Regions from separate parts of the Pelorhabdus sp. sgz311002 genome, predicted to be linked through region 3. Evidence: riboswitches for the same ligand, from Rfam matches in the RefSeq annotation. Region 3 holds a riboswitch; each other region holds the start of a gene.
The links. A riboswitch is a leader RNA that binds a small molecule or an ion and turns the genes downstream of it on or off. The one in region 3 is predicted to bind thiamine pyrophosphate.
Positions count from the first base shown of each region.

Region 1: linked by a shared signal. The riboswitch ahead of thiS (sulfur carrier protein ThiS) and the one ahead of thiM (hydroxyethylthiazole kinase) in region 3 are both predicted to bind thiamine pyrophosphate.
Region 2: linked by a shared signal. The riboswitch ahead of thiW (energy coupling factor transporter S component ThiW) and the one ahead of thiM (hydroxyethylthiazole kinase) in region 3 are both predicted to bind thiamine pyrophosphate.

Region 1 is NZ_JBWBCL010000001.1:303,260-313,716, forward strand. It holds gene AC0NJP_RS01550 (MIP/aquaporin family protein) at 74-802, opposite strand; gene AC0NJP_RS01555 (hypothetical protein) at 1,200-1,436, shown strand; gene AC0NJP_RS01560 (beta-ketoacyl-ACP synthase III) at 1,693-2,685, shown strand; gene AC0NJP_RS01565 (3'-5' exonuclease) at 2,700-3,233, shown strand; gene AC0NJP_RS01570 (2-oxoacid:acceptor oxidoreductase subunit alpha) at 3,587-5,341, shown strand; gene AC0NJP_RS01575 (2-oxoacid:ferredoxin oxidoreductase subunit beta) at 5,341-6,201, shown strand; gene AC0NJP_RS01580 (hypothetical protein) at 6,450-6,593, opposite strand; gene AC0NJP_RS01585 (hypothetical protein) at 6,689-7,141, shown strand; TPP riboswitch at 7,186-7,287, shown strand; gene thiS (sulfur carrier protein ThiS) at 7,359-7,559, shown strand; gene AC0NJP_RS01595 (thiazole synthase) at 7,562-8,341, shown strand; gene thiH (2-iminoacetate synthase ThiH) at 8,334-9,458, shown strand; gene thiF (sulfur carrier protein ThiS adenylyltransferase ThiF) at 9,471-10,082, shown strand; gene thiE (thiamine phosphate synthase) at 10,099-10,457, shown strand, end outside.
Region 2 is NZ_JBWBCL010000003.1:13,395-23,851, forward strand. It holds gene AC0NJP_RS05895 (zinc-dependent alcohol dehydrogenase) at 1-25, shown strand, start outside; gene AC0NJP_RS05900 (hypothetical protein) at 51-263, shown strand; gene AC0NJP_RS05905 (RMD1 family protein) at 319-1,140, opposite strand; gene AC0NJP_RS05910 (4Fe-4S dicluster domain-containing protein) at 1,292-1,561, opposite strand; gene AC0NJP_RS05915 (2-oxoacid:acceptor oxidoreductase family protein) at 1,554-2,297, opposite strand; gene AC0NJP_RS05920 (thiamine pyrophosphate-dependent enzyme) at 2,281-3,069, opposite strand; gene AC0NJP_RS05925 (transketolase C-terminal domain-containing protein) at 3,082-4,155, opposite strand; gene AC0NJP_RS05930 (diguanylate cyclase domain-containing protein) at 4,350-5,318, opposite strand; TPP riboswitch at 5,510-5,618, shown strand; gene thiW (energy coupling factor transporter S component ThiW) at 5,871-6,404, shown strand; gene thiM (hydroxyethylthiazole kinase) at 6,385-7,215, shown strand; gene AC0NJP_RS05945 (response regulator) at 7,292-7,675, opposite strand; gene AC0NJP_RS05950 (ATP-binding protein) at 7,704-10,457, opposite strand.
Region 3 is NZ_JBWBCL010000005.1:195,711-206,167, reverse strand. It holds gene AC0NJP_RS10350 (thiamine phosphate synthase) at 87-794, opposite strand; gene AC0NJP_RS10345 (MTH1187 family thiamine-binding protein) at 791-1,099, opposite strand; gene thiM (hydroxyethylthiazole kinase) at 1,100-1,936, opposite strand; TPP riboswitch at 1,990-2,088, opposite strand; gene AC0NJP_RS10335 (trans-sulfuration enzyme family protein) at 2,115-3,422, opposite strand; gene AC0NJP_RS10330 (iron-containing alcohol dehydrogenase) at 3,444-4,601, opposite strand; gene AC0NJP_RS10325 (DMSO/selenate family reductase complex A subunit) at 4,724-6,973, opposite strand; gene AC0NJP_RS10320 (DMSO/selenate family reductase complex B subunit) at 7,018-7,596, opposite strand; gene AC0NJP_RS10315 (L,D-transpeptidase family protein) at 7,768-8,445, opposite strand; gene mobB (molybdopterin-guanine dinucleotide biosynthesis protein B) at 8,539-9,051, opposite strand; gene mobA (molybdenum cofactor guanylyltransferase) at 8,999-9,664, opposite strand; gene AC0NJP_RS10300 (molybdopterin molybdotransferase MoeA) at 9,661-10,457, opposite strand, start outside.

The sequences.
Region 1 (10,457 bases), on a different contig from region 3:
CAGAAAAAGAGACTGCGGCAAGTTCAAAGTACTAACTTGCAACAGTCTCTTTTTTATTATTTTCTAGAGTGGATTATAAAATACCAGTTGCTTTGCTAAGCATGAAAGCAAGAACTGCGCCGATCATTGGACCAGCAACAGGAACCCAGGAATAAGCCCAATCAGAGTCGCCTTTGCCGGCAATCGGGCAAATAGCATGAGCAATGCGTGGGCCAAGATCTCTGGCAGGATTTAAGGCATATCCAGTAGTGCCGCCGAGGCAGGAGCCGATGCCTAAGATCAAAAGGGAAACCATGAAGGGGCCGACAGCTGGTGGGATTGTCCCGACGTTTTTAGAGAATATAGCAAAGATCGGGAATATCAGCATAAGAGTTGCCAAGGCTTCGCACAATAAGTTTTGGGAATAATTGCGGATCGCTGGGGCTGTGCAGAAGACGCCTAATTTTGCACCAGTATCTTCTGTTATTTCCCAATGGCCGCGGAAGAAGATCCAAGTGAGGCAACCGCCGACAAAACCGCCAGCAAGTTGGACAAGCATAATTCCCATAGCTTCAGAGCCGGGATAAACGCCGTTTAAAGTTTTTGCTAAAGTTACTGCTGGATTTAGATCGGCTTGCGGTGCACCACAGGCAATGGCGACGAAAACGCCCATTAGAACGCCAATAGCCCAGCCAATAATTATGTTTATCCAGCCAGAACCTTCCGCTTTGGAGTTTTTCAGCAACGTATTTGCTACTACGCCGTTGCCGAAAAAAATCAAGACTGCCGTACCAAGAAATTCACCGAGAAATGGACTTGTCATGAATAAAACCTCCTTTAATATAATAAAATCAAATGATTCCAGTAAAGAAACAACAACCCTCCTTTCTTAAGATGAAGGTATTTTCGAAACTTACTGAAAATAGCACATGGTAAAAAATTAATTAAATTTTTTGTTAGTGCTTTTATTATATCATATTTGAGGAAACAAGAGAAAATGCCTGTAGTAAAAATTGCTCTTTTATATTGGATTATTGCTTTGAAAAAAGTAATAATCTTATTTTTAACTAGGCAAAAAAATTATAAACACTGGTTTATAGAGACATTTTGCGTTTCTATTGAAAAATAGGAAGAGAGCATAGCTGCCAAGTTGGTGGAACAGGCTGGACTATTTGTGGTATAATAGTACTAACTTTTATTTATGGAAAGGGAGGCCGAAAATGAGACGGGCAACCTTTATTCGTATCCTTACCGGAATTAAGCTTGTTTCAAATAATGTAAGCGTTGTAGAAAATTTTAATAATAAGGCGCTTGTAACGATTCGAGTACCAGAAATTATCGGTGAAACGCCGAAACAAATCCGTTCTTTTCAGAAGCTATTGGGTCGTGCTTCTTATTATAGCATTCGCTCTGAAGATAATGAGATTGTCGTAACTTTGTCTTTTGAATGGGCGTAACCACGACTCATTCGTCTTTTCGGTAGAACCATATTTTATTTTGTGGTTCTATTTTTATCTGATTTTTGATGGGGATTTTCTTGGTGGTTTTCAAAATAATGGAATTTTGTTGCCTGTTTACTAGACTTAATGATAAAATAATGCGTCAGCGCAGTTTTTAAGATAGGGATTAGGTCAGTTAATATAACAAATTCTACTCGACATAAGAAAGCGTTATTTGTAGACGCTAATGAAAAGATGAAGGAGAGATCAATCTATGGCCGAGAAAGCTGTTGGTATACTAGGAATTGGCTCATATGTGCCTGAGAAAGTAATGACAAATAAAGATTTAGAAAAAATTCTTGATACAGCAGATGAGTGGATTGTTGAGCGTACTGGAATTCGAGCGCGGCGGATTGCCGCTGAAGATCAAACTACTTCGGATTTAGCCTTTATTGCAGCGGAAAGGGCGTTAAAAGATGCCAATGTAAAGGCGGAAGAATTGGATTTGATTATAGTCGCAACAGTTACACCTGATATGGTATTCCCTTCTGTAGCGTGCTTACTGCAAGATCGGTTAAAGGCTTCAAAGGCGGCGGCTTTTGATTTGACTGCTGTATGTTCTGGCTTCCTTTATGGCATGGCTGTAGGTACTAACTTTATAAAAGCAGGAACATATGAAAAAGTTCTTGTAATCGGAGCCGAAACTTTGTCGAAAATTACTGACTGGACAGATCGTGGTACAGCAATTCTTTTTGGCGACGGTGCTGGCGCGGTAGTTTTAGGAGAAACCGAATCTGGCTATGGGATACTGGGAAGTCATCTTGGTGCAGACGGAGCTGGTGGTGATCTTTTAAAAGTACCTGCAGGAGGCTCTAAATCTCCTGCTTCCAGTGATACGATTGAAAAAAGGCTTCATTATATCAGCATGAATGGAAATGAAGTTTTTAAATTTGCTGTAAAAATTATGGGCGAGGCTGCTAATAAAGCACTGGAACAAGCTCACTTAACTGCCGATGATGTAACTTATTTAGTGCCGCATCAAGCTAACTATCGCATTATTCAGTCGGCGGCAAAACGGCTGAAATTACCGCTAGACCGTGTTGTCATAAATGTTGATAAATATGGAAATACCTCGGCCGCATCTGTACCAATTGCTCTTGATGAAGGCGTTAAGAGCGGCCTTATCAAAAAAGGCGATGTCATTGTTCTTGTAGGCTTTGGCGGTGGTTTGACCTGGGGCGCCAGTGTTATAAAATGGGATCATTGAGCATAGGAGGCGCTATGTGTCCAGAACGATTTACGGCCATTGATTTTGAAACAGCGAATCCTAGGCATTATAGCGCTTGTCAGCTTGGGATTGCCCTAGTAGAAAAAGGCGAGATTATTGAGGAAAAATCTTGGTTTATTCGACCGCCTACCCCGACGTTTACGTTTACTGATATTCATGGGATTACGTATAATCAGGTAAGAGATTCTTTGACCTTTCGCGAAATATGGGCAGAAGTGGTTCCTTACATTGAAGGACAAATTATTGCGGCCCATAATGCACGGTTTGACGAATCGGTTTTATTAGAATCTCTTGCTTATTATCGATTACCTGTGCCAGCATTTCAAGTGATTGATTCGCTCGATGTCGCCAGAAAAGCTTGGCCTCAGCTAAAAAATCATCAGCTTCATACTGTGGCTGCTCATTTGGCAGTAGAATTAAATCATCATGAAGCTTTAAGCGATGCCCGCGTTTGCGCTGCCATTATCGCCAAGGCTGCAGCAGAGCATATTATTGTGAAGTCTTCTTGTTTAAGACGCAGTGGATGAGAATGTATGAATTCTAAAAAGCGGAATTTAGCAGAAATATGGAGGAGATACGATGGTTTTTCGCCCAGTTGATCATCCGAATAATTCAAAGGCAAACTATATTTATGGGCTTATTGTCTTAGCTTTAATGATTTATTTAGGCTTTTATTCTTTGACCCAATCATAATGAAAAAATAAACCAGACTAGCCGGTAGGCTTTGTCTGGTTTATTTTTTTAGGCGTACGATAAAAATCCATTAAAAGATTTACATAAATAATAAACAATATTTTTTAGAAAATATAATTTAATTAGAAGGCTTGTTTATAAGTTTGGCGAATGTTTATTTATAATAAGAAATAAAGGGGGAACAGGAATGTCAAAAAAATCTTTTACTGCCATGTTTGGCGGACAAGCAGGGTACGGTGTAATGAGCGCTGGCTCTACCGTGGCCAAGGCGGCTAGCCGCTATGGTTTGTGGGCTATTGTAGTTAACGAGTATCCTTCCCTTATCAAAGGCGGTTTAAATGACTGCTTAGTACAGATTGGTTCTGTGCCTCAAGGCGCTTATGATGAAGAGCTGGATTTTCTCGGCGCTTTTTCACAGCCTGCTTGGGATCAAAATATAAACAAACTAAAACCTGGGGCTGTGGCCTTGTATGATGACGGTGCAGTCAAACCTGATTTAGTGAAATTGCCTGAAGGAGTTCAGGTTTTTCCTGTTAAGTTAGTTCAGTCGCTAGAAAGTGGCGATGAGAAAGTTATGGTCAATAGCGCGATGCTTGCTGCTTTTTGCGCTTTAACCGGATTTTCTAGTGAAGCAATTCTTCATGTTTTCGCTAGCGAGTTTACAAAAGCCGATGTGCTAGAAAAAAACATGTCGCTGTTTCATAAGGTTTTTACTGCCGTGCAAGATGAATATAAAGTTAGCAAGCAATTTCCTTTTGCTTTTGAAAAAACTGATCGCAAGAAAATGCTGATTAATGGCAATGACGCGATTTCGCTCGGTGCTTTGGCGGCAGGTGTAACTTTTGCTGCAGGCTATCCAATGACGCCTGGCTCCAGTGTGCTTACTTATCTAGCAGACCACGGGGCTGCCTACGGTTTAGTTTTCAAGCAAGCTGAAGATGAAATTGCGGCAATGAATATGCTCATTGGTGCTGGTTTCGGCGGTGTAAGAGCAATCGGCGCCACGAGCGGCGGCGGTTTTGCTCTGATGGTAGAAGCGCTAGGGTTTGCGGCGCAAGCAGAAATCCCTGTTGTAATGGTACTGGCCCAACGAGGTGGCCCAAGTACTGGTTTGCCTACGCGGACAGCGCAGGCTGATTTGAATTTCGTCTACTATTCCTCGCAAGGAGAGTTTCCTCGCTTGATTGTAGCGCCAGGTGATGTAGAGGAGTGTTTCTATGAAACATTTCGGGTTTTCAATTTAGCTGAAAAATATCAAATGCCTGCCATTATTCTGACTGACAAATATTTGGCGGATTCCAGCTGGGTTCAGGACTTTTTTGATCAAAGCGGCCTTGCAATTGAAAGATGTTTCGCTGATGAGGATTACTTGGCGAGCCATCAACCTTATTTACGATATAGTTTAACGGAAAACGGCGTATCGCCGCGGTCTTTTCCCGGTCAGAAGGGTGGTCGTCATATAGCCACAAGTTATACTCATGGCGCTGACGGATTTTATAGCTCGGGAAACCGGGAATATGCGGCAGAAGAACCAAGCATTACGGAAAAAGGTACGGATAAGCTATTTAATAAGGTTGAAGATTTGCTTAAGGAAATTCCTTCTGTCAAACTGCACGGTCCTGAGATGGCCGATTTGACGGTGATTGGTTGGGGGTCTTCTAAAGGCGCGATTTTAGCAGCGATGGATGAAGTAGCGCAACAAGGCGTTTCTGTGAATTATCTACAAGTTTTGTATCCTTCGCCTTTTCCCACAGCGGCCGTTGAGGCTGTTTTACAAAAGGCGAAAAAAACATTGTTGATTGAAGGCAACAAAACAGGACAGCTTGGCTTGCTCTTGGGTTCTTATACCGGAATAAAACCAGATTTTACTTATTTTAAATATGATTCTAGACCATTTAGTGTTAAAGCTATCGCCGATAAAATCAAGGAGGTGCTAGTATAATGGATCAATATACTTTACCTTATGTTCCTACATGGTGCCCAGGCTGTGGTAATTTTGGTATTCATGCCGCTCTGAAAAAAGCCTTTCAACTGCTTGAATTAGATCCGGAACAGACGGCTCTCGTTACAGGAATCGGTTGTTCCAGCAAAATAAGTCAGTATGTGAATACATACCGTATTGAAACGCTTCACGGTCGTTCGCTGCCTGTGGCTACAGGATTGAAGTTAGCTAATCATAAGCTGACTGTAATTGCCGAAGGTGGCGAAGGCGACGGCATGGGCCTTGGAATGGGGCATTTTATCCACACAGCACGGCGAAATTTAGATATTTCCTATTTTATTCATAACAACCAGATATATGGCTTGACTAAAGGACAGGCCTCGCCTACTAGTGATCTAGGGGCGATAACGAAATTCACACCGCCGCCGCTAGGTAATTTAGAAAAGCCTGTAAACATTGTTCAACTTGCTTTGCAAGCTGGCGCGACTTTTGTCGCTAGATCCTATTCAGCTGATCTGGCGCATTTGAGCGAAACGATGGCTATGGCAATTCAGCATAAAGGTTTTGCTGTTGTCGATATTCTGCAACCTTGCGTATCATTTAATCATGTTAATACGTATCAATGGTATCAAGAGAGAATCTACAAAGTGGATACCTTGTCCGATTATGATGAAACTGATTTTGCTAAGGCTAGCGCCATTGCCGGGCAATGGGGTGATAAAATTCCGCTTGGCGTTATCTATCAAACTGATAGAATGACATTAGAGGAATCCTTGCCCGCTTTGGCGCAGGGAACGCTTATCGACAGAAACTTGAGTCAGCCGAATTCGGTGCTTTCGTTAATGGAAGAGATGGCGTAAGTCCCTTTTAGTAGAAGTAATTCCACCAGTAGGGATGGTAATTCCACCACCAGCGGCGACATGTATGAAAGTATTGATAAGGGTAGGCGCAGCCTTTACCCCAAAAATAGTTTTTCTGGCATTTGGGGCATTTCAGTCGCATAGTTTCACCACCATAGCTTTTTTGTAGCTTATGCGTTTTTGAGTCGTTTTGTCTCAAACCAATAAAAAGAACAGTCAGGCTGTTTAGTTGAGCCTGACTGTTCTTTTTAAGTTGGCAGAGAGTTTTTACAGGGGAACTTTTTCTGTTCTTTGGCAGTCTCAGTATCTGTTTTTGCTGATTTTTGCACTGACGCTCCTGCCGGACGCGATTTTTTTTGCGGCTCAGAATTGGCCATATCTTTAAAAGTCATTGCCTATCCTTCTTTCCTATTGTTTTTCTTACTATAGCCTAAACTTACAAGAGTTATACGAAGAATAAAAAAAACGTAAGCGGGTATGGTAAGAAGTGAAGCAGAAGATTGAGGTGAAGAAAGTGCGGGGAAAAATTTTTAGCAGTATATTAGTAGGGCTCATTTCAGGCCTACTTATCGCAGTTGGCAGCTTTCTGTGGCTTGACCGTCATTATATTCAACAGCGAGCTGTTATGACACTTGTACAAACAAGCATGGATAATCCAGCCATACAAGATCTGTTGGCGGCGCAGGTTTTGCGCTATCTGAAATCGCCCGAGGGAAGCCAGGAAATGTTGGAGTATTTAAAGCGACCGGAGGTTGCTAAGGTTTTGGCAGAGCATTTAGAAAGTCCGGAAGTAAGGCCGCAGCTTGTGCAACTTTTTAACCAGCCTGATGTTCGTCGGGCTTTTATCGCTTCTTTGGCAAAAGAGCCTGAGTTTAAAATTTTACAGGCCCTTAGCGAATTTGCCGAAGATACAAATCAGGGACAGGGAAGCAGCCAATAGTTCTTTACAAAGCGATAAGGCTGTACTATAATACAGATAAATTAATAGTTCGCTAGGGGAGCCGGTTGGCGGCTGAGAGAAAGATTTTTCGACCCTTTGAACCTGATCTGGTTAATACCAGCGTAGGGAAGCACGCACTTAGCTTGGTTTAAGCTCGCGCCTATGTTGGATCGCGAGCTTTTTTATTTGCGATTTTTTAGCAAGTGAGGTGAGGCGAATGCAAATCCGTTTGAATGGAGCTGAGGTTGTTTTTGCAGCAGAAGTTTCACTAGAAGAGTTATTATCGCAGCAAAAAATCAATTTGGACACAGTCATAGTGGAATTAAATCAAATAATTATAAAGCGCGACGAATTGGCTCAAACAATTGTTAAAGATCAAGATACGATTGAAGTGTTGCGCTTTGTCGGAGGCGGTTAATTATGCAACAGCAGGAAGATTTTTTTGAACTTGGCGGGAGAAAGCTCTCTAGTCGCTTATTTATTGGCTCAGGGAAATATAGTGATGATAGGTTGATCCCGGCTATTGCCGAGGCATCTGGCGCCGAAGTGATTACAGTGGCACTCAGGCGTATCGATTTTCAAGCAAAACAAGATAATATTTTAGAAAATATACCAGATCATATGCAATTACTGCCCAATACATCAGGCGCTAGAACAGCAGAAGAAGCGATTCGTCTGGCTCGTTTAGCGAAAGCGTCCGGCTGTGGGAATTGGATTAAGATTGAAGTTATTTCTGACAGTAAGTATTTGTTGCCTGACGGCTATGAAACTGTAAAAGCTGCCGAGGTTTTAGCGAAAGAAGGTTTTATCGTTTTGCCTTATATCAGCCCCGATTTAATGGTAGCAAAAGCGTTAGTAAATGCCGGAGCTGCTGCTATTATGCCGTTAGGCGCGCCGATTGGCACCAATCGCGGCTTGAAAACGAAAGAATTAATTCGAATTCTCATTGAGGAGATTTCACTCCCGATTATCGTTGATGCAGGGATTGGAGCGCCGTCTCATGCCGTGGAAGCTATGGAAATGGGCGCGTCAGCTTGTTTGCTGAATACGGCGATTGCCAGTTCTCCCAATCCATTCTTAATGGCAAAAGCTTTTGGTCAGGCGGTAGCCGCCGGACGACAGGCATTTTTAGCTGGGTTAGGCGTAGATCAGACTCTAGCGCGAGCATCGTCGCCGCTCACAGGGTTTTTACATGAATAAGGGGAGCGTCTTTGACGCCCTGCAAGAGTATGATTCCTTTGATTTTCCGGCCTTTTTTGCCGCTGTGTCGGAGCAGGATGTAGCGCAGGTATTGCGCAAGGATCATCTCTCCTTAGCCGATTATATGAAGCTGTTAGCGCCAGCTGCTGAGGCTTTTTTAGAGCCTATGGCGCAGAAGGCTAAGGATCTTACAGCACGCCACTTCGGCAGAACGATTCTATTGTTTACGCCAATTTACGTATCTGATGTTTGCAGCAATCAATGCCGCTACTGTGGCTTTAGCGCTTTAAATACGGAGCTCAAACGCAATCATTTAACCTTAGAAGAAGTAGAGCTTGAAGCGCAGGCTGTAGCAAAAACCGGATTAAAACATATTGTTTTTTTAACGGGAGATGCACCGCAGATTGCTTCAGTGAACTATATGGAAGAATGTACTAAAATCTTTCGAAAATATTTTTCCTCTATTTCCATTGAGGTTTATTCCTTGACCAAAGCAGAATATGAACAGCTTGTCCAAGCGGGCGTTGATAATATGACCATGTTTCAGGAGACTTATAATGCGGCGCTTTATGATACACTGCATCTGAAAGGACCGAAAAAAGATTACCGCTTTCGCCTTGATGCGCCGGAACGGGCCTGTCAAAGCGGCATGGCGTCGGTTTCGATCGGGGCCTTGCTTGGACTCGATCAATGGCGGCAGGAGTGTTTTAAAACAGGGCTTCATGCAATGTATTTGCAGACGAAGTATCCAGCGGTAGATGTGAGTATTTCGGTTCCCCGCATGCGGCCTCATACGGGTGAATTTCAGCCACCTGTCGCTGTGACCGATAAAAATTTGGTCCAATATATTTTGGCCTATCGATTATTTATGCCTTACTCTGGTATTACGATGTCATCGCGTGAAACTCCAGTTATGCGTGATCATATGATGGGAATCGGTGTAACAAAAATGTCGGCAGGGGCTTGCACTGTTGTCGGCGGACATATAGCGCATCAGAAAAATGCTGGTCAGTTCGACACGTCGGATGAACGGGGTGTATCTGCCATGAAAGACGCTATTTTACGGCAAGGTTGTCAACCAGTTATGAAGGATTGGCAGCCCCTTTGGAGCAGGTAAAGGAGGTCTCTTGTGAACGCTTTCGAAACGTCTTTGGCGAGCATGATTGGCTGTGAGGCTTTGGCTAAGATTCAAAGTTTTAAAATTGGTATAGCCGGAGCTGGCGGGCTTGGTTCGAACTGCGCCGTTCATTTAGTGCGCAGTGGTTTTATCGACTTTACGATTGCTGATTTTGATGTGCTTGAGCCAAGCAACTTAAACCGTCAATACTACTTTTCCCGGCAGATTGGTTCTTTAAAGGTTGCGATGCTGCGGGAAAATTTGACGGCCATTAATCCGGCGGTGCAAATTCATACGGTAGATCAAAAATTGGATACTGATGATTTTAGCAGGGTTTTTGCGGATTGCCAGGTGGTCATTGAAGCCTTTGATAAGGCCGAATATAAGAAGAAAATTATTGAAGCGTTGCTTTCTTCCGATAAACTGCTTGTAGGGGCTTCCGGACTTGCTGGAATGGGCGACAGTGATGCAATTACGATTCACCAGATAAAAGAACGCTTCTTTTTAATTGGTGATTTAGTGACAGGTGTAGGGGACGATCAGCCGCCTTTAGCGCCGCGTGTGGCAGTGGCGGCGGCTAAACAGGCTGATGTAGTTTTGCGATACGCCTTAGGCATGATTTAGGGAAAGGAGTGTTCTTATGAAAAAGCAAGATTGTTTGGGAACAGACTTATATGGATTGACTGGTGAAGTTTATTCCCAAGGCCGTAGTAACATAGATATTGTCACAGCCATGTTACAAGCAGGCATTCAAATTATTCAGTATCGGGAAAAAGAGAAAAAGCAGCGCTATAAGTATGAAGAATGTCGCCAGATTCGCGCTCTTACGCAAGAATATAACGCGACCTTTATTGTAAATGACGATATTGAAATTGCCAAACTTGTGAAAGCTGACGGGGTACATATTGGACAAGAAGATCTACCAATTGAATTGGTCCGTCAAATTGTGGGACCTGATATGATAATCGGTCTTTCTACCCATTCGCCACAGCAAGCGCA
Region 2 (10,457 bases), on a different contig from region 3:
CATCAAGGTTATATTAAAACCATAGCATGTAAGGAAGTGAGATTCAGCCAATGGATGAAGAATACCCTGAAGAAATCCTGCTTAAAATCGCCGAAGAATGTCAAAAGTTCGAACATATTATAAACGCTATGGGATATGGTTATTCGCTGCTTAATGTATCGCCACAAGATTTTAAACAACGCTGCAATGATTGTGTCTATTGGTATCATGGGACATGCAAAATTTTCCGTAAAGAACTGTCACAATGGCGCCCAGTTCACTAATTAAGAATACCAAACGGGGCTGTACAAAATTTTAATTTTGCACAGCCCCTGCCAATTACCATTTAATTTTATCGATCAGTGACAAAATGACTTCAATGACAATTAATATAATAATCGCCCATTCCAATTTTGTCCCGCGTTTCGCATGGGTTAAATTGGAGAAAGACTCCGTAATATCCATAAGTACCTGCGTTTTGTGATTGACAATATCGCGCCGATCATCAAGCTCAAAGATTTGGCTAAGTTCGGCATAAAGATCGGATGCTGCCTCATTAACCCAAGTGACTTCCGGCTTATCCAACAGCATGATATACGAAATTGTATTGAGCTTAAAACCCAATATTCTTGCCGATATCTTGGCAAGTTTTTCATCAGAGGCCACTAAATTCCCCTCATGAAGTCTCTCTACGGTGACTTCGACGTCATCAAGCAAAGTATCAATATTGGTTTCAATTCGATCAAGGGCTACTGATTTTGCCAGAATCGTTGAAACAATTTCCCGATGATAGTCAGCTTCCGCTGCGGCCAACATATAATCATTTTTTACCATGGGCTCCTGTGAGGCATCAATCTCAATTTTATAGTCATCCATATATTTAAAGGGATCTTTTGTGATAATCCGCTTATCAATGGTCCGCAAATAATTAATCAAGTCAGTCATCTCATGATGGGCACAATTAATAAAAACAACACTGCCAAAATGAAAGAGTCTCACGCGTCGTCCCTGCGTTTCTTTAATAATCCCCTTGAGCGCTTCCTCCTGCAATACTAAGGAATCTTCCCATTTCCATTTTCTGTTAATCCCAAAATGCGCGGCTATACTGTTTAAATCCAATTCATTACATAAAACAACCGCTTTAAATTCTTCACTACTCATAGAACCTCCAAATACTTTCTTACTGCCAGTTTAATCTTAAAACAATATTTTGTAACTAATTATATTTTCCATAGCACAAAAAATGTCCTGCCCAAAAGTAAGTAAAAAAGTCATTGATACGAATCGAAAAAAAAATAACCGGAACATCCGGCTATTTTTTTTCGATTCGTATGGCACAATCAGGACAAACCATTTGACACATACCGCAAACAATACAGCCTTCAATCCGCGGTTCTACGCGAGGCGTCCCATAGACCCCCACTTCCTTTGACCATTCAATGACTTTCGTGGGACATTTTTGTATACACAAACCACACCCCTTGCATAAACCAGGAAATCCAAGCCAAATTCCCCGCGGGTTATCGTAGCGAACTGACTTCCATTGTATCTTTCTTGTAGCGGTGTCCGCCTCTTTAGCCATTTTTGCCTCCTTCCACCAGCGCAGCAAACATTTCATAGCCTTTAGCTAGAGCTTGTTCATTCAATTCCCGCAGCTTAGGATCCTTCTGAAATTTATGGCCGAGTTTTTCTTCCAACGCTCGTTGAACAGCTTCTAAAGGCATAATAGAAGTCGCCGCAAGTAGCGTTCCTAAAATCATAATATTAAAAACACGAGGATGCAGTTCATTCTTGGCCGTATCATTAGCAGCAATGGCAATCACTCGTCCTACCTTGCGAGGAATTTTTCTTTCCTTATTCTCCGCGTTCTCTGCTTCATGAAAGTAAAAACAGCTTCGATTATCGCCTAAATCTTCTGCTGCCGTTTTAATCTCGGCTTGATCGGTCGGACAAGGTGGCGTGCTCTCAAAATACTGCAAACCAATGATCTCATCATTAACTTGCGCTGGCTCAATCAGCGAATTGTCATAAATATACAGAGTTTCTTCTCCGGCATAATGGCGTGTCCTAGCTATCGCTCTGGCGCTTAAGGCGATCAAAATATCAGCCGTCTCAAATTTAGGAGCGCCAATTTTCTCATCTGCTTCGGTAATTTGCAAGTAGGCCATAGAAATGCCACCACGTTGCTCAACACCAAAGTTAGGTATATATAAAGCTTCTTTACCTTCGCGATTTGCTGCTTCGGCAACGATTTCCGCAATAGATTGAATTCCTTGCCCGCCTTCGCCAGCAAGCAAAATTTTAAGGATTTTGTGCATGCTCTTCCCCCTTTGCTTCCGGCAATTTCAATTCGCCCACCTTAAAATAGGCTGTCATATCTTTTTCAACAAATCGCCAGGTTTGTTCGGCATTGGTTTTCCAATTTGTCGGACAGGATGACAGAGCCTCAATAAAAGAAATACCGCGACCAGCCATTTGATTTTCTAACCCCTTGCGGATAAATTTAGTTAACTGCTTAATATTAGAAATTGTACCTCTAGCTACATAAGCGCCTTCTTGACTAATAGCTGCTACCATTTCCGGTCCCAAAAGCGGCGGCCCCGCTTCTTCTACCTTTTTGCCATAGGGACTCGTTTCCGTTACCTGCCCTGGCAAAGTCGTCGGCGCCATCTGTCCTCCGGTCATAGCGTAATTCACATTGTTAACAAGAACAATCGTAATTTTTTCGTTACGTAAAACAGCATTTACTAAATGCTGACTGCCAATGGCGTAGCCACCGCCATCACCCATATAAGCCACGCCCACTAGATCTGGCCTAACCCGCTTAGCACCGGCAATAAAAGGAGTTGTTCGACCGTGATGGGTCTGTACGCAGTCGGCCTGAAAGAAATTCCAGCTAAGCAGGGAACAGCCAATATCACAGCCATAAAGCAGCTTATCTACAATGCCCAGTTCGTCAATTGCTTGTCCTAAGCATTTTAAAACAATCCCATGACCACAGCCAGGACAAAAACTATGAGGTTTAGAAGTTTCCAGCCAAGAAGCAGGGAAAGCAGGCTGAAAAATCTGGTCTTCAATTAATTCCTGCATGGACTCACCCTTTCATATTTCAAGTTTTGCCGTTTCCCGGTAAACCTCTTCCGTCGTAATACCAAGACCGGGGCGAAACACTTTAGTAATTGGCACATTTAGACCATAAAGCGCTTCTGTTACCATCCGATAAAACTGTCCTTCGGCCGATTCGAATAGCAAGAGGTGTTTCGCTTTTTGAACAGCTTGCCGCATTTGCTCAGCGGGAAAAGGTCGTAAGGTAATGGGCCGAAAAAAGCCAATTTTCCGCCCCTCTTGTTGCAGAATTTTAGCGGCGGCCCGACAGGATCGACTTACAATTCCATGGCTTACAAGTATAACATCGGCCTTGTCACAATTCTCCTCTTCCCATTCCACGATTTGTGGCGCCATTTTTTGATAGGCGCTAAGATGCTCTTGCAAAACCTCATAGAGTTCTTCTTCCGTATTGTAGGTATTACGATAATGTTCATAGTCTGACGCCGCGTCCTTCCCCACTAAGGGATAAGGCTTTACAAGTTCCATTCCCGCCTCAGTTGGATCATACACCGTAAGGGATTCGCGCATTTTCCCCTGGTAACCGTCACCAAGGACATAGGCGGGAAAGCGATATTGCCAAGCTCGATTAAAAGCTTTAATGGTATAATCAAACAATTCTTGATGACTCGCTGTCGAATAAACAATTCGAAGACCCTCACCATTGCCGCCGAAAGCAGTCAGAGTCGTCTCCTGTTGACCATAAATAACAGTTGCCGTAGAGGGGCCGCCGCGCTGCTGAATTACAAACACAGCAGGAATACGCATCATCTCAGCCATAGCCATCGGTTCCTGCATTAATACGTTTCCTGGTCCAGCTGTACTCGTAAAAGCTTTTTTTCCTGTCATTACAGCGCCAAGCGTGTAATAGCCTGCTGAAAGCTCATCTTCTGTCTGCAAAAAAAGTTTATTAAAATCAGGCGCATACTTTGTCCAATATTGCATGACCTCTGTTTGCGGTGTAATAGGGTAGCCGAACAAGGCATCGGCCTTCGCCGCCAGCGCCGCCAAGGCGATTGCCTGATTGCCAGTAATAAAGCGACGCCCTTTTTCCAATGTTTCTTTAGGCATATCATCCCTCCTATGAACTCCTTACATAGATAGCTTTGACCAATCTCTTAAGTCTATTCATAAGATATAAAAAATCCCCAGCCGCCAACCTTTCAAGCTCCTGACCGAAACACTACACCGCAACAATAAAACAAGCCGGAAAATCCGTTACTGGATTTCCGGCTTTTATATTTCAATTCAATTTTAAAATTTTTCTACTTTGCATAGGAAAGATAGGTTCTACCGCCAGATCGCTTAGCTGCATACATAGCATGATCCGCATAAGCAATCAAATCAGCAGCACCTTCGGCGTCATCAGGAAAAAAACTTAGACCAATGCTGATCCCAATTTCTACTTGACTGTCTTCTCTTGTGATCGGCTCTAAACAATAATTTAGCAGTCTATTCGCAATACTATACGCTTCCTCACGTTCAGACAGATCAGACAGAATGGCAACAAATTCGTCGCCAGCTAAGCGCGCGGCAAAATCCTTCGCTCTCAAGGTACGACGAAACCGCTCCGCCAGAACCTGTAATAAAAAATCACCGGTATTGTGACCAAAGCGATCATTTACTTGCTTAAAATCATCAATATCCATAAACAGCACCGCAAAGAAACGTTTATATTTTGTTCCTTCGCCTACGGCTCGCTCCAGCATTGCTTCAAAAAAGCGACGATTCGGCAGGTTAGTTAGCGAATCATAAAAAGCATATTGATACATAAGCTTTTCATTTTTACGTCGTTCGCTAATATCACGCGTAACGCCAATAAATCCTTTGGAGCGTTTTTGCGAATCCAAAAGCGGATTGACTGTCACTTCCAGCCAAAGCGTATACCCTGCCTTATGATAAGCTTCTACTGTATAAATAAAACTTTGCTTATTTCGCTCTTCAAGGGGCAAAGCTTTACGCTCTTCATATTTTTTCTGCACTTTTCTCACCGAATCTGCTGTAAGAAGAGTAAATAAAGAACGTCCAATCAACTCCTCCGTCTGATAACCAAAAACAGGCTGAACCGCAGGGGATACGTAAACAAATCGAAAAGCTTCATCAAGTTGCCAAATCACATCCAGGGAATTTTCCGCTAAAAAGCGATACATCTGTTCGCTTTTCCCTAATTCCTCATTGATTTTTGTTAGCTTGTTACAGCGTCTCTGTAATTTTATGATTTCAATGGATTTCATGGTTTTCCTCCTACAACCTTGTTCCTGCTCTATCTATTAAAGATTCTCTATGATTTTCCATTATATTTTTTTCGAACCTTTTCGACAGTTTCCTGCTATTTTATATCTTTTAAAAAACTTTCTATTTTGTCAGAGTAATAACAGCGCTGTTCATTGCGATTCTTGCCATCTTATGCTACAATAAATGAAAATAAATTGAGTAGGGGAGCTTGTAGTGCAGGCTGAGAAAAAGTAATCAAACTTTGACCCTTAAACCTGATTTGGATAATGCCAACGTAGGAAAAGTTTCGCTTGTACAAACAGGGTAACCGCTTCGGTCTATCCTGTTTTTTGATTTACCGGCAACAAGAAAAGATGACGGAGGAGCGTCCGGCGTCAGAACAAACCGACAACTAAATAGCGAGGGAGCTTGTGTTTCAAGCTGAGAGGAAGCTTTTAAGCTTCGACCGACCTGCAGCACACCGCAGGAGAGCTATTTAGTGTATCAGTATATCCTTTTTTAAGAACTCTCCTGAGCGAGTCGCTGCCGACCAAACTCAAGGAGGTTTTTTTATGCAAAAAAATTCAAAGGTACTAAAATTAGTTATGCTATCGATGCTAGTCGCGCTTGGTGTAGTCATTTCTCCCATTTTACGCATTGAAGGCATGTGTCCTATGGCGCATTTTATCAATATTGTTTGCGCTGTTTTGCTAGGTCCATGGTATGCGCTGCTCTGCGCAACGCTCATCGGTGTCATTCGCATGATGTTTATGGGCATCCCGCCGCTTGCTCTGACAGGTGCGGTCTTTGGCGCTTTCTTATCAGGAGTTTTCTATCGCGTATCAAAAGGCAATCTTTTCGGCGCCGTAGCGGGCGAAGTCATTGGCACAGGCATTATCGGTGCAATCGTATCCTATCCGGTTATGGCTTTTATCTATGGCAAAACTGGCCTTACTTGGCTCTTTTATGTACCGCTTTTTCTGTGCGGCACTTTAATCGGGGGAACAATCGCTTATTTCTTCTTAAATTCACTGAAACGATCTGGTATGCTAGTAAATTTCCAACGCAACTTAGGAGCGAAAATTTATGATAAAGTCCAGGCTTAATGTAGCTGATTTACTTACAATTAGGGAACAAATTCGTCACGAAAAACCATTAATTCACTGTATCACAAATCCTATTTCTATCAATGACTGCGCCAATGCGATCCTCGCCGTAGGCGCTAAACCAATTATGGCCGAACATCCTTTAGAAGTGGAAGCGATTACAACGCTAGCAGGTTCTTTAGCTGTAAATCTGGGAAACATCACTGATGCGCGTATGGCATCCATTCCTCTGGCAGGAAAAAAAGCCTTAGCACTACAGCACCCAATTATTATTGACTTAGTTGGCATTGCCTGCAGCAATCTAAGGCTTCAATTTGCCGAAACTTTCATTACGCAGTGCCGCCCTTCTGTCATAAAAGGCAATATGTCGGAATTAAAAGCTTTGGCAGGCGTAAAGAACACTGCTTTGGGAATTGATGTAGGCATTCAAGATCAAATTACCGAAAATACTTTAATTGCAAATGCCGCCATTGTAGCTGGCCTAGCACAAAAAACAACTTCTGTCGTTGTCGCTTCAGGCGTAATTGATTTACTTTCCGATGGACACCATACCTACGCTGTGAAAAACGGCTGCGAAATGCTGTCCTTAGTGACTGGCACAGGCTGCATGCTAAATGCTCTCATCGGCACTTTTTTAGCAAGTCAAAATATCCTGGGCAGCGCCTTGCTCGCTACAACGCTCTTAGGCGTCTGCGGCGAAACAGCCATTCAAACGAGTGGCCCCGGAACTTTTCGTTCCAGCCTGATTGATCAACTTTATACCCTTACCGACGAAACGTTCCAACATAAAGCAAACTATTTTTTAATATAATAAAAAAACTGCTTTCAGGAATCTCCTAAAAGCAGCGTCACCTAAGACTGCCTTGTTCCAGGCAGTCTTACTATTTTTATTTTGCCTCACAAAAACTAGCCTCATTTAAAACAATGTCTATAGCACTTAAAAGCTTCTCCGCCTGAAGCGGTTTTATAATATAATTCTTAGCCCCTTCCTGCAAAGCCTCAAAGATTACGTGTTTTTGACCTAAGGCACTTACAACAATGACTTTTGCCAAAGGATCTATTTTCATAATTCCCTTTAATGCCCCGATCCCCCCCAATCCCGGCATCGTTAAATCCATTGTAACAATATCCGGGCCGCATCTTGGATATTCTTGTATGGCGTTTTCGCCGTTTACGGCCTCCGCTACTACTTCATGCCCGGCTTTTTCAAAAATCTTGCGCAGCACTGTACGCATCATTAAAGCATCATCTACAATCATTATTCTTGCCATAAGTTTTCTCCTTTATATTATATGTCGTTTATCTAATAGCAAAACCATCTACGTCGCTCGCTTTTCTATGCGGCAAAAAGAAAACAAATTCAGTTCCCTGTCCAATCGCACTATGAATCTGTACGGTCCCATGAAGTTGCTTTAACTCTGCTAGAACCGCAGAAAGTCCCACACCGCGTCCTGCTAATTCAGTAACTTTGGGAGCGCCGGAAAAGCCTTCAGCAAAAACAAGCTGCAACTTTTTTTGCTCATCCATCCCTGCCAATTCTACTGTTGTACAAATTTTTCTTTGCAACGCAATAGAGCTGATTTGCTCTGAATCCATTCCCCTGCCATCATCACGAATATGTAACCTCATGCCCTCAGCATCGTGATGGATCCAACAACGCATATGGCCGATTTCATCTTTCCCTTGCACGATTCTTTCCTCTAAGGACTCTAAGCCATGCACTACAGCATTTCGAAATACATGACCAAGTGATTTAATAAATTCTTGATAAATAATTGGATCGACGAGATTCTCGCCGCCTTCAATAACAAACGGTTTAATCACTTTGCCATTTCGTTCCGCCAATCCTACCGTATACTCAGGATAAGATTGCAATAATTCTTTAAATGGCTTATACCGCAGCTTTCTTAGTTCAGGAAGTAAGAAACGACATTCTTCCGGTGGTAAAAGCTCTTGCACTTTCGCTTCTAGTTCTAATAAACGTTCACTTTCAATAACCAAGCGATTTTCTTGTTCAAAAAAGCTCTCTCCCAATATCTCTTTTAAAATCGTCATATCTTCCTGCAGCCATTCTTGTAAGGTTGCAGGTGGAAAAGCAGCAAGGGTTGCTTGCAAAGCCTGATCGCTTGCTCCGGCTTTATGGGCGCAAAACTTCCCTAACCAATCTTCCATCTCGTGTAGTTTTGCCATCAAGTGCTTCATGCGAAGCTGCCCAAACGTTCCCTTAAAAGTATGGACCGTTCGAAATAAGGCAGAGCAAATATCTGTAGTGGTCTGTTCTTCTTTGAGTTTTTGTCCGATCCCCTCTTGGCAAAAAGCATTATATTGCTTCACAGCAGCAAAGAAGTCATCGGCATGGGTAACAACATGAACCACCATTGATAAAACATCTCGCTCTGCCTGAATTTGCTGTTCCATCGTTTTTTGAAGAGTAAGATCTGTAAGAATCACCATAATTCTTCGATCCCAAAGCTCTTTCTTGCCTTCAATTAGCTTATAGGCAAGCCCAATAGATCGATTTCCTAGCATAATTTCTTCTGGCAAAAGCGAAAGATAAGTTTTTCGCACCATCGTACGTTGTTCTGTAAAGACCTTAGCAAAGAGATTAACTATAAAATCTTGCTCGGTTTCATTATCCGGATAGAGCAATACAGAAATATTCTTACCGCCAATTGGGCCAGAAAAAATCATTTCACATTCAGCGCTGTATTCCTCATTAATTGTAAGATCAGGACCGAAAGAAAGAAATCCTTGTCCAGCATGGTCTAATAGGCTCTGTAATGAGGCAGTTCGTTCCGCAATTTTTTTCTCCAATTCTTTATTCCATTCTTCCATGCAAGCATGAGACCGCTGCACTTCTTCATACATTTTCTGCAAAGAATCAAGCGTAGTGTTAATCGAATTTGTCAGAAAAGCCATTTCATCTTTCGAAAAAAGCCGCCCTCGCACCGCCCAATCGCCCTGACCAACGCGCTGCATAACACCACTCAATTCATAGACAGATCTACGAACTGACAAATCAAATCCTAAGAAAAGATAGCAAACAAGAAATAGTACAGCCCCTGAAAAAACCACTACACCATCACGATATTGACGATAACGGTCTACTCGCTCTGCTAGCATTTTTTCTGCAACCTGTAAGGTACTTTTCTCCATGTCTATGGAAGTTTGTATAGCCTGAACGCCTGCGGCGGCAAGTAGTTCCGGCGGAATCGGTAATCCTTGCTGCCCTAAAAGGTTTTGTTCCACATTCCAAGTAAAAATCGGTACAGAATCAGTCAGTGCCGACTGTAGGGTTTTTAATTCTTTTTCTACTAGCTCATTATGCCGAAATATAAGCTGGATATCATGACTAACCTGCTCTAGTACAGACCGCTCCAGCCCAACAATCTGCAGTAAACGATTCTTGCTGTCTTCGGAAAAACCACTCTGGGGCCGCTGTACCGCAAGAGCTTTCGTTACAGTCAAATAGTCCATAAGCTGAGGCAGTTTTCTTAAGGTTACATCAATAAGGTAAGATGTAGTAAAGTCTGAATCCATCGTTAGATTAGAAGCATAGCCAACATGTTGCATCAATTCATTGATCTCTTCAATCCAGCGACTATCTAAGTCTAACTCTGTCTGATTCTGGCTTTGCTCTAATTGCGTCGCTGCTTTTCGTTTCCCCCAGTCTTGTTGCACTAACTGTACTTTCCAGTCGGTATCAAATTGATTTCCAAGATGCTTCTCTTCCTCAACTACCTTGGCCAAAGCTTGATCAACCTTAGCCCTCTCTTGCTGCAAAGCTTGGCTATGTTCATCTGTTTGCGACAAATACTCATAATGAACTGTACGATAAGACTGAGCTGCTGCTAATAAATCAGTTAATACAATTTCATAGTGAATCCCCATACGCTCTTTTTCCGATAATTCGATCGTCCGATTTAACTCGGCTACCAACATATAAATTAACACAAAAGCCTGAATAAAAATAAGAAGCCCAATGATCGTAAATTTATAAGCGTATTTTAGTCGATTCATAAAGCGTATTGCCGGTTCCAATAAACGATTCAT
Region 3 (10,457 bases):
TATCCCTCCACTATTTACTAATGTAAGTATAAACTAGAAATATGACAAAATTATGACTATACTACCCAAATAATGGCTTAGCTATATCACCGCTGCCCTTTAGCCTCATCCCAGGCTTTGGCCAACGCAGTAGCTGCTCCCTTTGGATCATCCGCTTCAGAAACGGCCGATACAACAAAAAAGCCTGCGATTCCCGTTTGGGCTAACTGCGGTATATCAACAAGTTTAACGCCCCCACCCACTACGACGGGAATGGGACTAAGCTTAGCCAATTTTGCGATTTCATCAAAGCTTCTAGTAATCACATTTCCACTGTGATCCATGCCGCAATCGGGTTTTGTTTTTGTTTCATGTAAAGGGCCAGCGCCAAAATAATCAATCTGACTCACATCAGCCGTTGTAATATAATCAAACAATTCATGCGTTCTAGCCGATAAGCCAACAACCGCATCTTTGCCGAGATATTCCCGGCAAACATCTACAGGAATATCAGTTTGACCAACATGGATTCCATCTACTTTTACACCAAGCTTTCTTGCCGCCAAAACAACATCTAAGCGATCATCAACAAGAAGGGCCACAGTGTTTGATTTACCAAGACTTTTAATAACATCGGCTGCCTGACGGGTTAGTTCAATCATTTCAGCTGCAGAAGCTACTTTCGAACGAATTTGCACACAAGTAAAACCAGCCGCCACAGCATCACGAACAATTTCTGCTACAGGACGCTCCTTCGTATTTTCTGGACCAACAACAAGATAGGCTGAAATATCTAAATTTGTTCTTATACTCATTTCTCATCCTCCAAAATTCCGTTGACCTTTTCCACCTTCGCCTGAATCATATTAGTAAAGCCAGGGCGTATATCAGCTTTTAGAACGACTTCGGTACGAATCCCCTTCGCCGCAAGTACAAAAGTTGCCGCTTTAACAACTTGCATCACATCGTCCCATTCTCCTTCGATCTCAGTAAACATGGCAGTAGTACGATTAGGCAAACCGGATTCGCGAATGACTTTTACCACTTCAGCTACATAGGGAGCAAGTTCATCGCCTACGCCGCAGGGAGCAATAGCAACAGCAACTAAAGTATTCATCATTTATACCTCCTTAATATCAAAAGGATTATCAGCAATCTCGCTTGCTGTGGCTTTATATAATTCGTCAAGAAACTGGATTTGAAAATGTCCTGGCCCATCCACCTGCTCGGCCGCGCGACGTCCCGCTAAATTGTAAATCGCTGTAGCGGTAAGCGCTGCAATAAAGGGTGATGCCGCTGTAAGATAAACTGCCGCAACACCGCCTAGAGAACAGCCTGCCCCAGTAATTTTAGTCAAAAAAGTTGACCCGCCTTGAGAAAAAGCAACGATGGCACCGTCTGTGATTAAATCGATTTCTCCTGATACAGCAACAGCGCCGCCCGTCCATTTCGCCAAGGCAACAGCTGCTGTTTGGGCCGTATTCACAGAGTCAGTCGAATCAACGCCGCGCACCTTTGACGCCTCAGTTCCTCCTGCTAAATTCCATAAACCAGCTAAAGCAATAATTTCTGAAGCATTGCCTCGAATGATACTAGGCTTATACTCTTTAAATTGAAGCAATAGCTTTGTTCTTAGTTCGCCAATGCCTACAGCAACAGGATCAAGCACCCAAGGTTTATTTCCCTCATACAAGGCTTTTGCGGTACGCGGCAATGTCTCCTCGTAAACGGGAAGAAGTGTGCCGACATTAATATAAGTAGCGCCGCCAGCCCTTGCTAAAAATTCGCCTTCATCAGGCAAATACACCATAGCCGCCGCTCCACCGACAGCGAGCTGGGCATTTGCCACCAAATTGATTGTAACAGAATTTGTGATAGAACCTGCCATTGGATTTGTTTTCTGTACTGTTTCTACGGCTTGTATCATCTGCGCTTGAATACTTTTCTTATCGATCATTTTGCCCTCTTTCCATGCAAAAAAAATGCTCACCTGCATTCGGTAAGCATCTTTCGCACTGTCCTATTGCTTCCCTACGTCAGCGTTAACTAACAGGTTCAAAGGGTCAGGTTTTACCTTCTCAACTCTAAGGAGTCCCCCCGCAATCTATTATTTTCTATAACGTATCACTTCTCATCTATTCTGTCAATGTAGTATCTGCCGAGCAAAGTAAATGCTTCTCTGCCGCTTGAGTAAGATCCGCCACAAGATCTTGATACGCTTCGAGTCCTGCATGGAACCGTAAAATAAAGCCGTCCGGTAGCGGCGTAACTTCCCGCTTACCATGTACAGGCAGTACAAGTGACAAATGTCCGCCCCAGCTTTCAGCAATCCAAAATAGATTTAAGGCATCCATAAAAGCTTCAATCTGTCGACTCGCTAGATCAGAGCGAAAAACCACGCTAAACAAACCATTCCCTTTATGAAAATAATGCTGGAAACGTTCATAGTAGGGAGAAGATATCAGCGTCGGCGACAGAACTTCTTGGGTAAAAGGCTGCTCTCTAAACCATTCTATCAGGTGCTGCGCCGTGGCAGCATGACAGTCAAGCCGCTCTCTAGCCGAATCAATACGATGATACAGCCGGGAACAAGTCGTTGGCGCTACTGCGCCATTGCCTGCGGCGCGCAATTCATCGGAAATACTCTGCCAATCATTTTCATGCTTTGTAATGACAACGCCTGATGGCGTATCGCCATAGCCGCCTTCATACTTCGTGGTAGCTTGTATAACAATATCCACGCCATAGTCAAGGGGCTTAAACCGAACATGGCTTGCCCAAGTATTATCCATAACAGTACGCAGACTTGCCGCTTTTGCTATAGCAATGATTCCGTCGATATCGGGAATTTCAAAAGTACCACTGCCTGGCGCCTCTAAATAAATTATGAGATCCTCTCGTTCAGGATAATCTTGGCGCGCTTTAAATAAAACTGTAGAAAATTCTTCTTTTGATGCGCCTGATGGATAACGAATCTGAGTGATCTTTCTTCTATTTAAATAACGTACCATCGGTCCATAGACGCAATCAGGAATCAAAATTGCTTTCGGTGAAAAGGCTGCCAAAGTTGTCGAAATTGCCGACAAGCCTGATGGACAAATAACTGCTCCATAGCCATTATGAAGCGCCGCGATTTTTCTGCAAACAGCATCGGCTTCCGGCGTTTGAGGTATGCCATATTCCGCCCCGCCATAGGGTGCTTTGCCACATTCATCAGCGATACGATAGGCTTCCAGTGTAGGAAATAAAACTGAGCTTTGCCCCCAGGAACCCGTTTGCGAAAACTGCGCTGCATCACCAAGCCCGGCGGGATTGGGATGGCCGTGAACCTTATAAGGATTCATAACTGGCTCTTGCACCAGTCTGGTCTTGCTTGAGCACTGCATGAGAAAGTTACGTCTTGCCTCGCCCCGCATCGCAGCTTCCATTGTTTCATATTTCATAGTAAATTATTCTCCCATACCTTAATAACCGTCATTGTAAGCCTTATCAAACAAATCCATATAGCCTTTCTTGGTTATAACTCGCGGATTGCTGTCATTCGAACCATTCTTCACCGACATTTCCGCCAGAAGTTCAAAATCTGCCTTATCGATGTTTAAAGACCGTATCCCAGGCAACCCGATTTTTTGCGACAAGGCCTTAATATGTTCAATGCCTTGTTGCGCAGCCTTCGCGTCATCCTGCTCGTCAATTCCCATAGCGCGAGCAATTCGTGCGTACTTATATTCCACCGATGGCAGATTGTATTCCATCACATAAGGCAGTAATATGGCGTTGCACATACCATGCGGCGCATCATACAGACTCCCCAAGGCTTCCGCCATGCAGTGCACTGAAGCAACATCGGCATGACTAAAAGAAAGTCCCGCCAAAAGACTGCCCATCATCATTTTATCACGAGCCTCGCGATTCGTACCATTTGTTACGGCTTCTAGGATATTTTGCGCGATATATTCGACAGCGTACAATCCAACAGCCTCAGCAATTGGTTCCGTGCAATTTGCTGTATAGCCTTCGATTGCGTGCGTCAGAGCGTCAACTCCTGTAGCCGCGGTAACCATTACGGGAACAGTAAATGTCAGTTCAGGATCGACAATAGCCACTTTTGCAGCAATTGCTGGGCTTTTTATGGTAAATTTGAACTTCTCTTTTGTATCAGTAATAACTGAGGAAAAAGTGACTTCACTGCCCGTACCAGCCGTTGTCGGAATGGTAATAAGCGGCAAACAATCATCCTTTATTTTATTCTTGCCTTGATAGTCGCGGACTTTTCCCCCTTGGCGCGTCAGGACAGCCACCGCCTTGGCCGCATCAATTGGACTGCCGCCGCCAAAAGCGACTAATGCATCAACTCCCTGTTGTCTAGCAAGCTCAGCCGCCGCCTCCACATTGGTATCCTTCGGGTTTGCCTCGATCGCGTCATAAGTAATAAAAGCCACGTCTGCAGCGGCAATAAGATCACTGATTTTCTGCAAAAGTCCCGTTGCCGCTAAACCTTTATCTGTAATAATCATGACTTTTTTTACGTTCAATAATCGCAGTTCTTCCGCCAAAACACTTACTATTCCAGCGCCATATCTAATTTTTGTTGGTAATAGAAATTCAAAACAGTCGATCAATACATCCGCCCCCTTAATGTACTAACATACCACGAACAGGCTTTTTACTTGACGCAGTCTATTTGTGTCATATTGTATATTCTCCATGATCAGATTAAACCCTGGCAAAAAAGCCCAATTTTCTATTTTTCTAAAGATTCCCTTTCGTCGCTTTGCACTTCCACTAAATTCGTATGCTGGGGATTTCCAAAAGCCAGAGGTGTTGGCGCATATTTCGTCAGAACATTAATGCAGCCGCGCCGATCAATCCCTGTTTCATCAGGCGTCCACCAGGCTCCTTGCGGTACTGATACAACACCCGGCATAATTCGAGGAGTTACTTTTACTGGTAAAACAATAATACCGCGAGCGTTGAAGACCCGGACATTTTCCCCAGTAACGATCTGTCGGCTTGCGGCATCAAGCGGATTCATCCAGACTTCCTGACGTCCTGCTTCCTCCATCCAGCGAGTATTATCGAAGGTCGAGTGGACACGGCGCTTATAATGATGCCCGATACACTGAAGCGGATATTCTTTTATCAAAGGATCTTCCGGTCCTTCCCAAGCCGTAATATATTTCGGTATAGCCGGAATCGTTTTTAGTTTCTCCATTTGCCATAGCCGCTGTGAAAAGATCTCGATTTTTCCTGATGGCGTTGGAAAAGGGTATTCTTGGGGATTATCAATTTGCTCTTGAAAGGCAATATAAGGCTCCTTGTAATAACGACGATAAATCCCTTTGGCCTGAAGCTTTTCAAATGACGGAAAATCAGGATCAACCTTTCGCGTTTCTGCCACAAGATACTGTAGCCATTCTCGTAAGGTACGCCCTGCTGTAAACACATCGTGCAGCCCCAGTTTTTGAGCCAAATCGCTAACCCAACTATAGCCATTGCGGCACTGGCCTGGTGGCTCTACCGCCTGATTTCCATATAAAACATAGTCGCCATAAAGCCAGGGATTGACTAGATCTTCCCGTTCCATAAACGTATCGGCAGGTAAAACAATATCAGCATATCTTGCGCTAGGTGTAAGAAAGTGGCCGTTATCAACAATCAATTCCGCTAATGCTTCATCTTCCAATAATTGAGCCGTACCATTCGTATCAGAGTGCTGATTTGTTAAACAATTACCGCCCAAGTTAAAAATTAGCTTAATATTAGAATTCAGTTTAGAAACCCCTCTGACCCCTGCTTCCGCTCCCATTTCAGTTCCCCGTACTAGCGCTTCAGTCCAAGTAAACATAGAAATTTGTGCTTTGCAAGGATTGGAAATTGGGATAGACGCAAGTGGAATGTCTTGGGCTGGTTTACCATGGCCTGAAGCCCAACCGCCCTTCCTGCCAACATTTCCTGTCATGGCCGCTAAGACAGTGCCACAACGAACTATTTGTTCGCCATAGGCATGACGCTGTGGACCATACCCTTGAATCAAAGCGCCTGGTCGCCTTGTAGCATATTTTCGCGCTAAAGCTGTAATCTGCTCGCGTGGTATTCCCGTAATTGATTCGGCCCATTCCGGAGTTTTTGCCTTTTTATCAGATCCCAATCCTAAAATATAAGCTTTAAAAGAATTTCCATCTGGAATATGCGGCGGCATGTGCTGCTCATCAAATCCCAGACAGTAGGTATCAAGAAATGACTGATCCTGTAAGTGTTCAGTAATCATGACATACGCCATTGCCTCTAAAAGAGCGCAATCCGTTGTAGGACGAATCGGAATCCATTGATCGGCCAAAGCTGCCGTCGTATTCGAATAGACGGGATCAATCGAAATAATTTCGGCCCCAGCTTGTTTAGCTTGCTTAAGATAAAAAGCCGTATTCGTACCGTGAATCGTTTCTGCCGGATTCCAACCTAAAAGAATAATCAGTTTTGAGTTTATCCAATCTTCCCGGCTACTTCCAGTGCGATTCGTTCCAAAGGTATAGGGAGTCGCATCTTCCGTACAGGCTGTGCTATACGTTCCATAATAGGAAAGAAAACCGCCGTAAAAACCTAGAAGTCTCGCCATCCAAACGCGTTCCGACGTTTTTCCGGAATTCCCTGTAGCATAATTTAAATAGATCGCCTCAGGGCCGTATTGCTGCATAATTCGCCTTGTCTGACAGGCAATCGTCTCTAAAGCTTCATCCCAACTAATTGGCGTAAACTTACCCTCGCCACGCTTGCCGATACGCTTTAAAGGCTGAGTTAAGCGATCGGGATGATACATATAATCACGATAAGAACGGCAGCGCAAACAACCACGCAACTGCGGATCGCCAGGCTTATCCAAAATCGTATCATCAGCAGAAATTTTTACAACCTTACCATCTTTTACATGGGTTTTAAACAGACAGCGGCCGCCACAATTTAAAGCGCCTGCCGTATAGACTACTTTTTCAGCCATAACCTACACCTCTGGTACCGATTTTACAATTCTAACTGAGACCATTATATATTGCCGTGACGATGCGGCGTGATGACCAGCGCCGGTTCCGTCAAGGATTTATCAACCATGCCCTTTGTCTGCGAAACTGAGCCATATTTTCGCTGCAACTCTTCTAGCAAGCCATAGTCTAACACCCGCATCGGACAAGCCGCTACACATGCCGGTTCTTTGTCTTGCTCCAGTAGATCAAGGCAAAAATCACATTTTCCCATTTTTCCTGTAGTCTGATCAAGCTGTAACGCTTCATAAGGACAAGCTGTCGTACACTGTTTACAGCCAACACACTTTTCCACTGCTAATAAAACAATACCATCTTCCTCACGTTTTCTTAAGGCGCCAGTAGGACATACCGCAACACAAACTGGTTTCTGGCAATGATTGCAGCTTAAAGAAGTCCAGAAAGCAAATACATTCTGGCGAATCACACCATCGACCTGCTCATATTCACCGCCGCAATATTCATAGACTTTCCGGTACAATTGCCCCTGAGGCAAATTATTTTTATCTTTACAGGCAATTTGACAGGTACAACAGCCAGAACAATGTTCTTGTGCAAAATAGAATGCCAATTGTTTTGTCATAAACTCTCTCCATCATATGAAAAAAGCGCCATGGCGCAAATTTCCAAATCAATTGCGCCATAAACGCTTTATATTTTATATTTTATGTTTTATGTTTTATGTTTTATCGTTTCGCCTTACCTTCAGTAAAATCCTGCATTATCATCCTTTAAAACACTTATAAAGAATCAACTATAAGTCTAGTTTTTTAATAGTTTTCTTATCAGCGATTCCGGTAGGATTTAATCCATTGTCATATTGATATCTTTTTACAGCTACCTCCGTATTCCGGTCAAAAAAACCATCAGCCTGCCCTTCAAAATAACCAAGTTCTCTCAATTTCCGTTGTAGGATTACGACATCCGCGCCCGATATTTCATAGCTAAGTGTACGCTCAATATGAAATATTTGATCTTCTACTCTTACTGAAGTTCCTACTGGCACCCATTCATAAAGCTCTTCTATGTCCTTATTTCGCATTCGGATACACCCATGACTCGCTACTGTACCAACACTCCAGGGCTGGTTTGTACCATGAATTCCATATCCTCCCCATGGTACACTAAGAGCTAAAAACCGAGTACCAAACATATCACCTTTCCTGTAGGATTTCCATACAATTGTCCAATCGCCCACAGGAGTAGGGGTTTCGTCTTTGCCAACGGCAATGGGATATGTTTTATACAAGTTTCCAGCGTTATATAATTGTAAAATTCGCTCAGGAATTTTGATAATGATCGTTATTGGCCCTGCGGGAGGATTTAAATTCTGACTCGGAATTGTTGCAAATTGCATATTCTCCCAATATTGAAGCCCCATCACAATAGCAGGTAAGCTTACTAAGAGAAAGAACATAACAATCGCACTCATTTTAGGTTTCCTTAAAACAATCGTATGAATCAGAACCACGTTCTTTCTTTTCTATGAATATTTTTATAAATATGATGCCTTTTACTAAAATATTCAAGAAGAACGCTTCATAAAACTCTCACAGTATTCCTCGATTAATTTCGCAACGCCTTGGTAATCGTCAAGTTTGTAACAAGGTACGCCTACATCCCACGCTAAGTCACTGACAATCCCCAGTAACTCTTGGGGATTAGATAGCAACTGGCTGGAAACAGCCGCTCGAACGACTTCGATTTTTGGTTTATCTCTGTACTTATAGCCTTCAGTCACAATCAAGTCCACACCAGAGATCTTGGCGATTATCTCATCAAGCGTCTTTTCATATCCGCCATATTCAATCATCGCCATTTTTTTTGGCGATGCAATGGCTACAATATCGGCGCCGGCTTCCGCAAACCGCCAAGTATCTTTTCCGGGACAATCCATCGAAAAGTCGTGCGCATCATGCTTAATCACGGCAACCCGAATTTCGTCCGCTTTCAGCTCCCGAACAACCTGTTCCAATAAAGTAGTCTTACCTGTGCCGGATCTCGCCACAATCGATATAACTGGTATCACTGCCTCCATGATTTTTACTCCCTTCGGGATCTAAAATTTGACTGCCTTCTTTGGCACTTCGATAATCTTCCGGCGTATTCATATTAAAAAACAGCTCGCGCCAATCACCAAAGGGTTCAAGTTCCGCAGCAGCCACTTCGCGTACAGATATTCGCTCATATAAAGCCTGTACCTTTCTTTGATCCTGTTCGAGACAGGCTTCAATCGAAGGAATACAGCTTTTCGAGTAAACAGCGCACAAAGGCTCCCGCCGACCGCCGACAAGGGGAACAACACTGTCACAGGAATTTTGACACAACAGAAGATACTGTAGTAGCGGGGCCGTAACAAAGGGCATATCGGCAGAAACAATCAAAGAATACTCATGTTTTGCGGCAAGCAGCCCCGCATGAATCCCGCCTAGCGGTCCTTTGCCTGCATACTGATCAGGCACTTCTCTCACGCCGTCGATCCCATACTTATTCCTTTGATTACTAGCAATAATAATATCATCCACAACAGCTTGCATGGTAACAAGAACTGTTTCGAGAAGTGTCCGTCCATTAATCTTTAAAAAGGTCTTATCCTGCCCCATACGCGAACTGCGGCCGCCAGCCAAAATAATACCGCTGGCAGCAATCATATTAGCCACGCTTTCACAGTCTGCCCACTGGCAAGCGGCTCACTACCTGCAGGTACATCAACAAGTACATCGCAGCCAATCATCGATTTCATCGTACCATTACTCTGGCTTTCTGCCAGCATGATCTGATTTCCGTCTCTATCGCGCTGCAACATGCCCCGCAAAAAACGCCGCTGATTACTTGCCTTGGAAAAACTATTAAGCAGTGTCGCTTCGATCGAAGGCAGCATAAATGCCTGCTGTCCCATCATCTTTTTAATCAGCGGCACAACAATAAGTTCAAAAGTAATAAAAGCTGCCGCAGGATTCCCCGACAAACCAATAAACAAAGTCTGATCTTTTTTCGCCGCAATCATCGGCGATCCTGGCTTTATCCGAATACGATGGAATAAAGTGGTGGCGCCAACTGTCTCCAGCGCCTTGGGAACAAGATCAAAATCGCCCACAGAAACGCCACCTGTCGTTATCACCAGATCAGCCTCACTGGCGGCAGGCTCCAGCAAACTGACAATGGCTCCAAGATCATCGTCGGCAATTCCTTTGTACTGAGGCTCCGCCCCAATTTCCAAACAACGAGCCCCCAGACAATGTAAGTTACTGTTATAGATCTTCCCTTTTGCCAAGGAGCAGCCTGGCTCGACAAGTTCATCGCCTGTGCTGATTAAAGCAACACGTACCGGCCGATAGGCTAAAACTGAATCAAGGCCCACAGCCGCAAAGAGTCCGATCAGCGGTGCTGTCACGATCTCGCCTGGCTGACCGATCGGATCCCCAATCTGTACATCTTCACCGG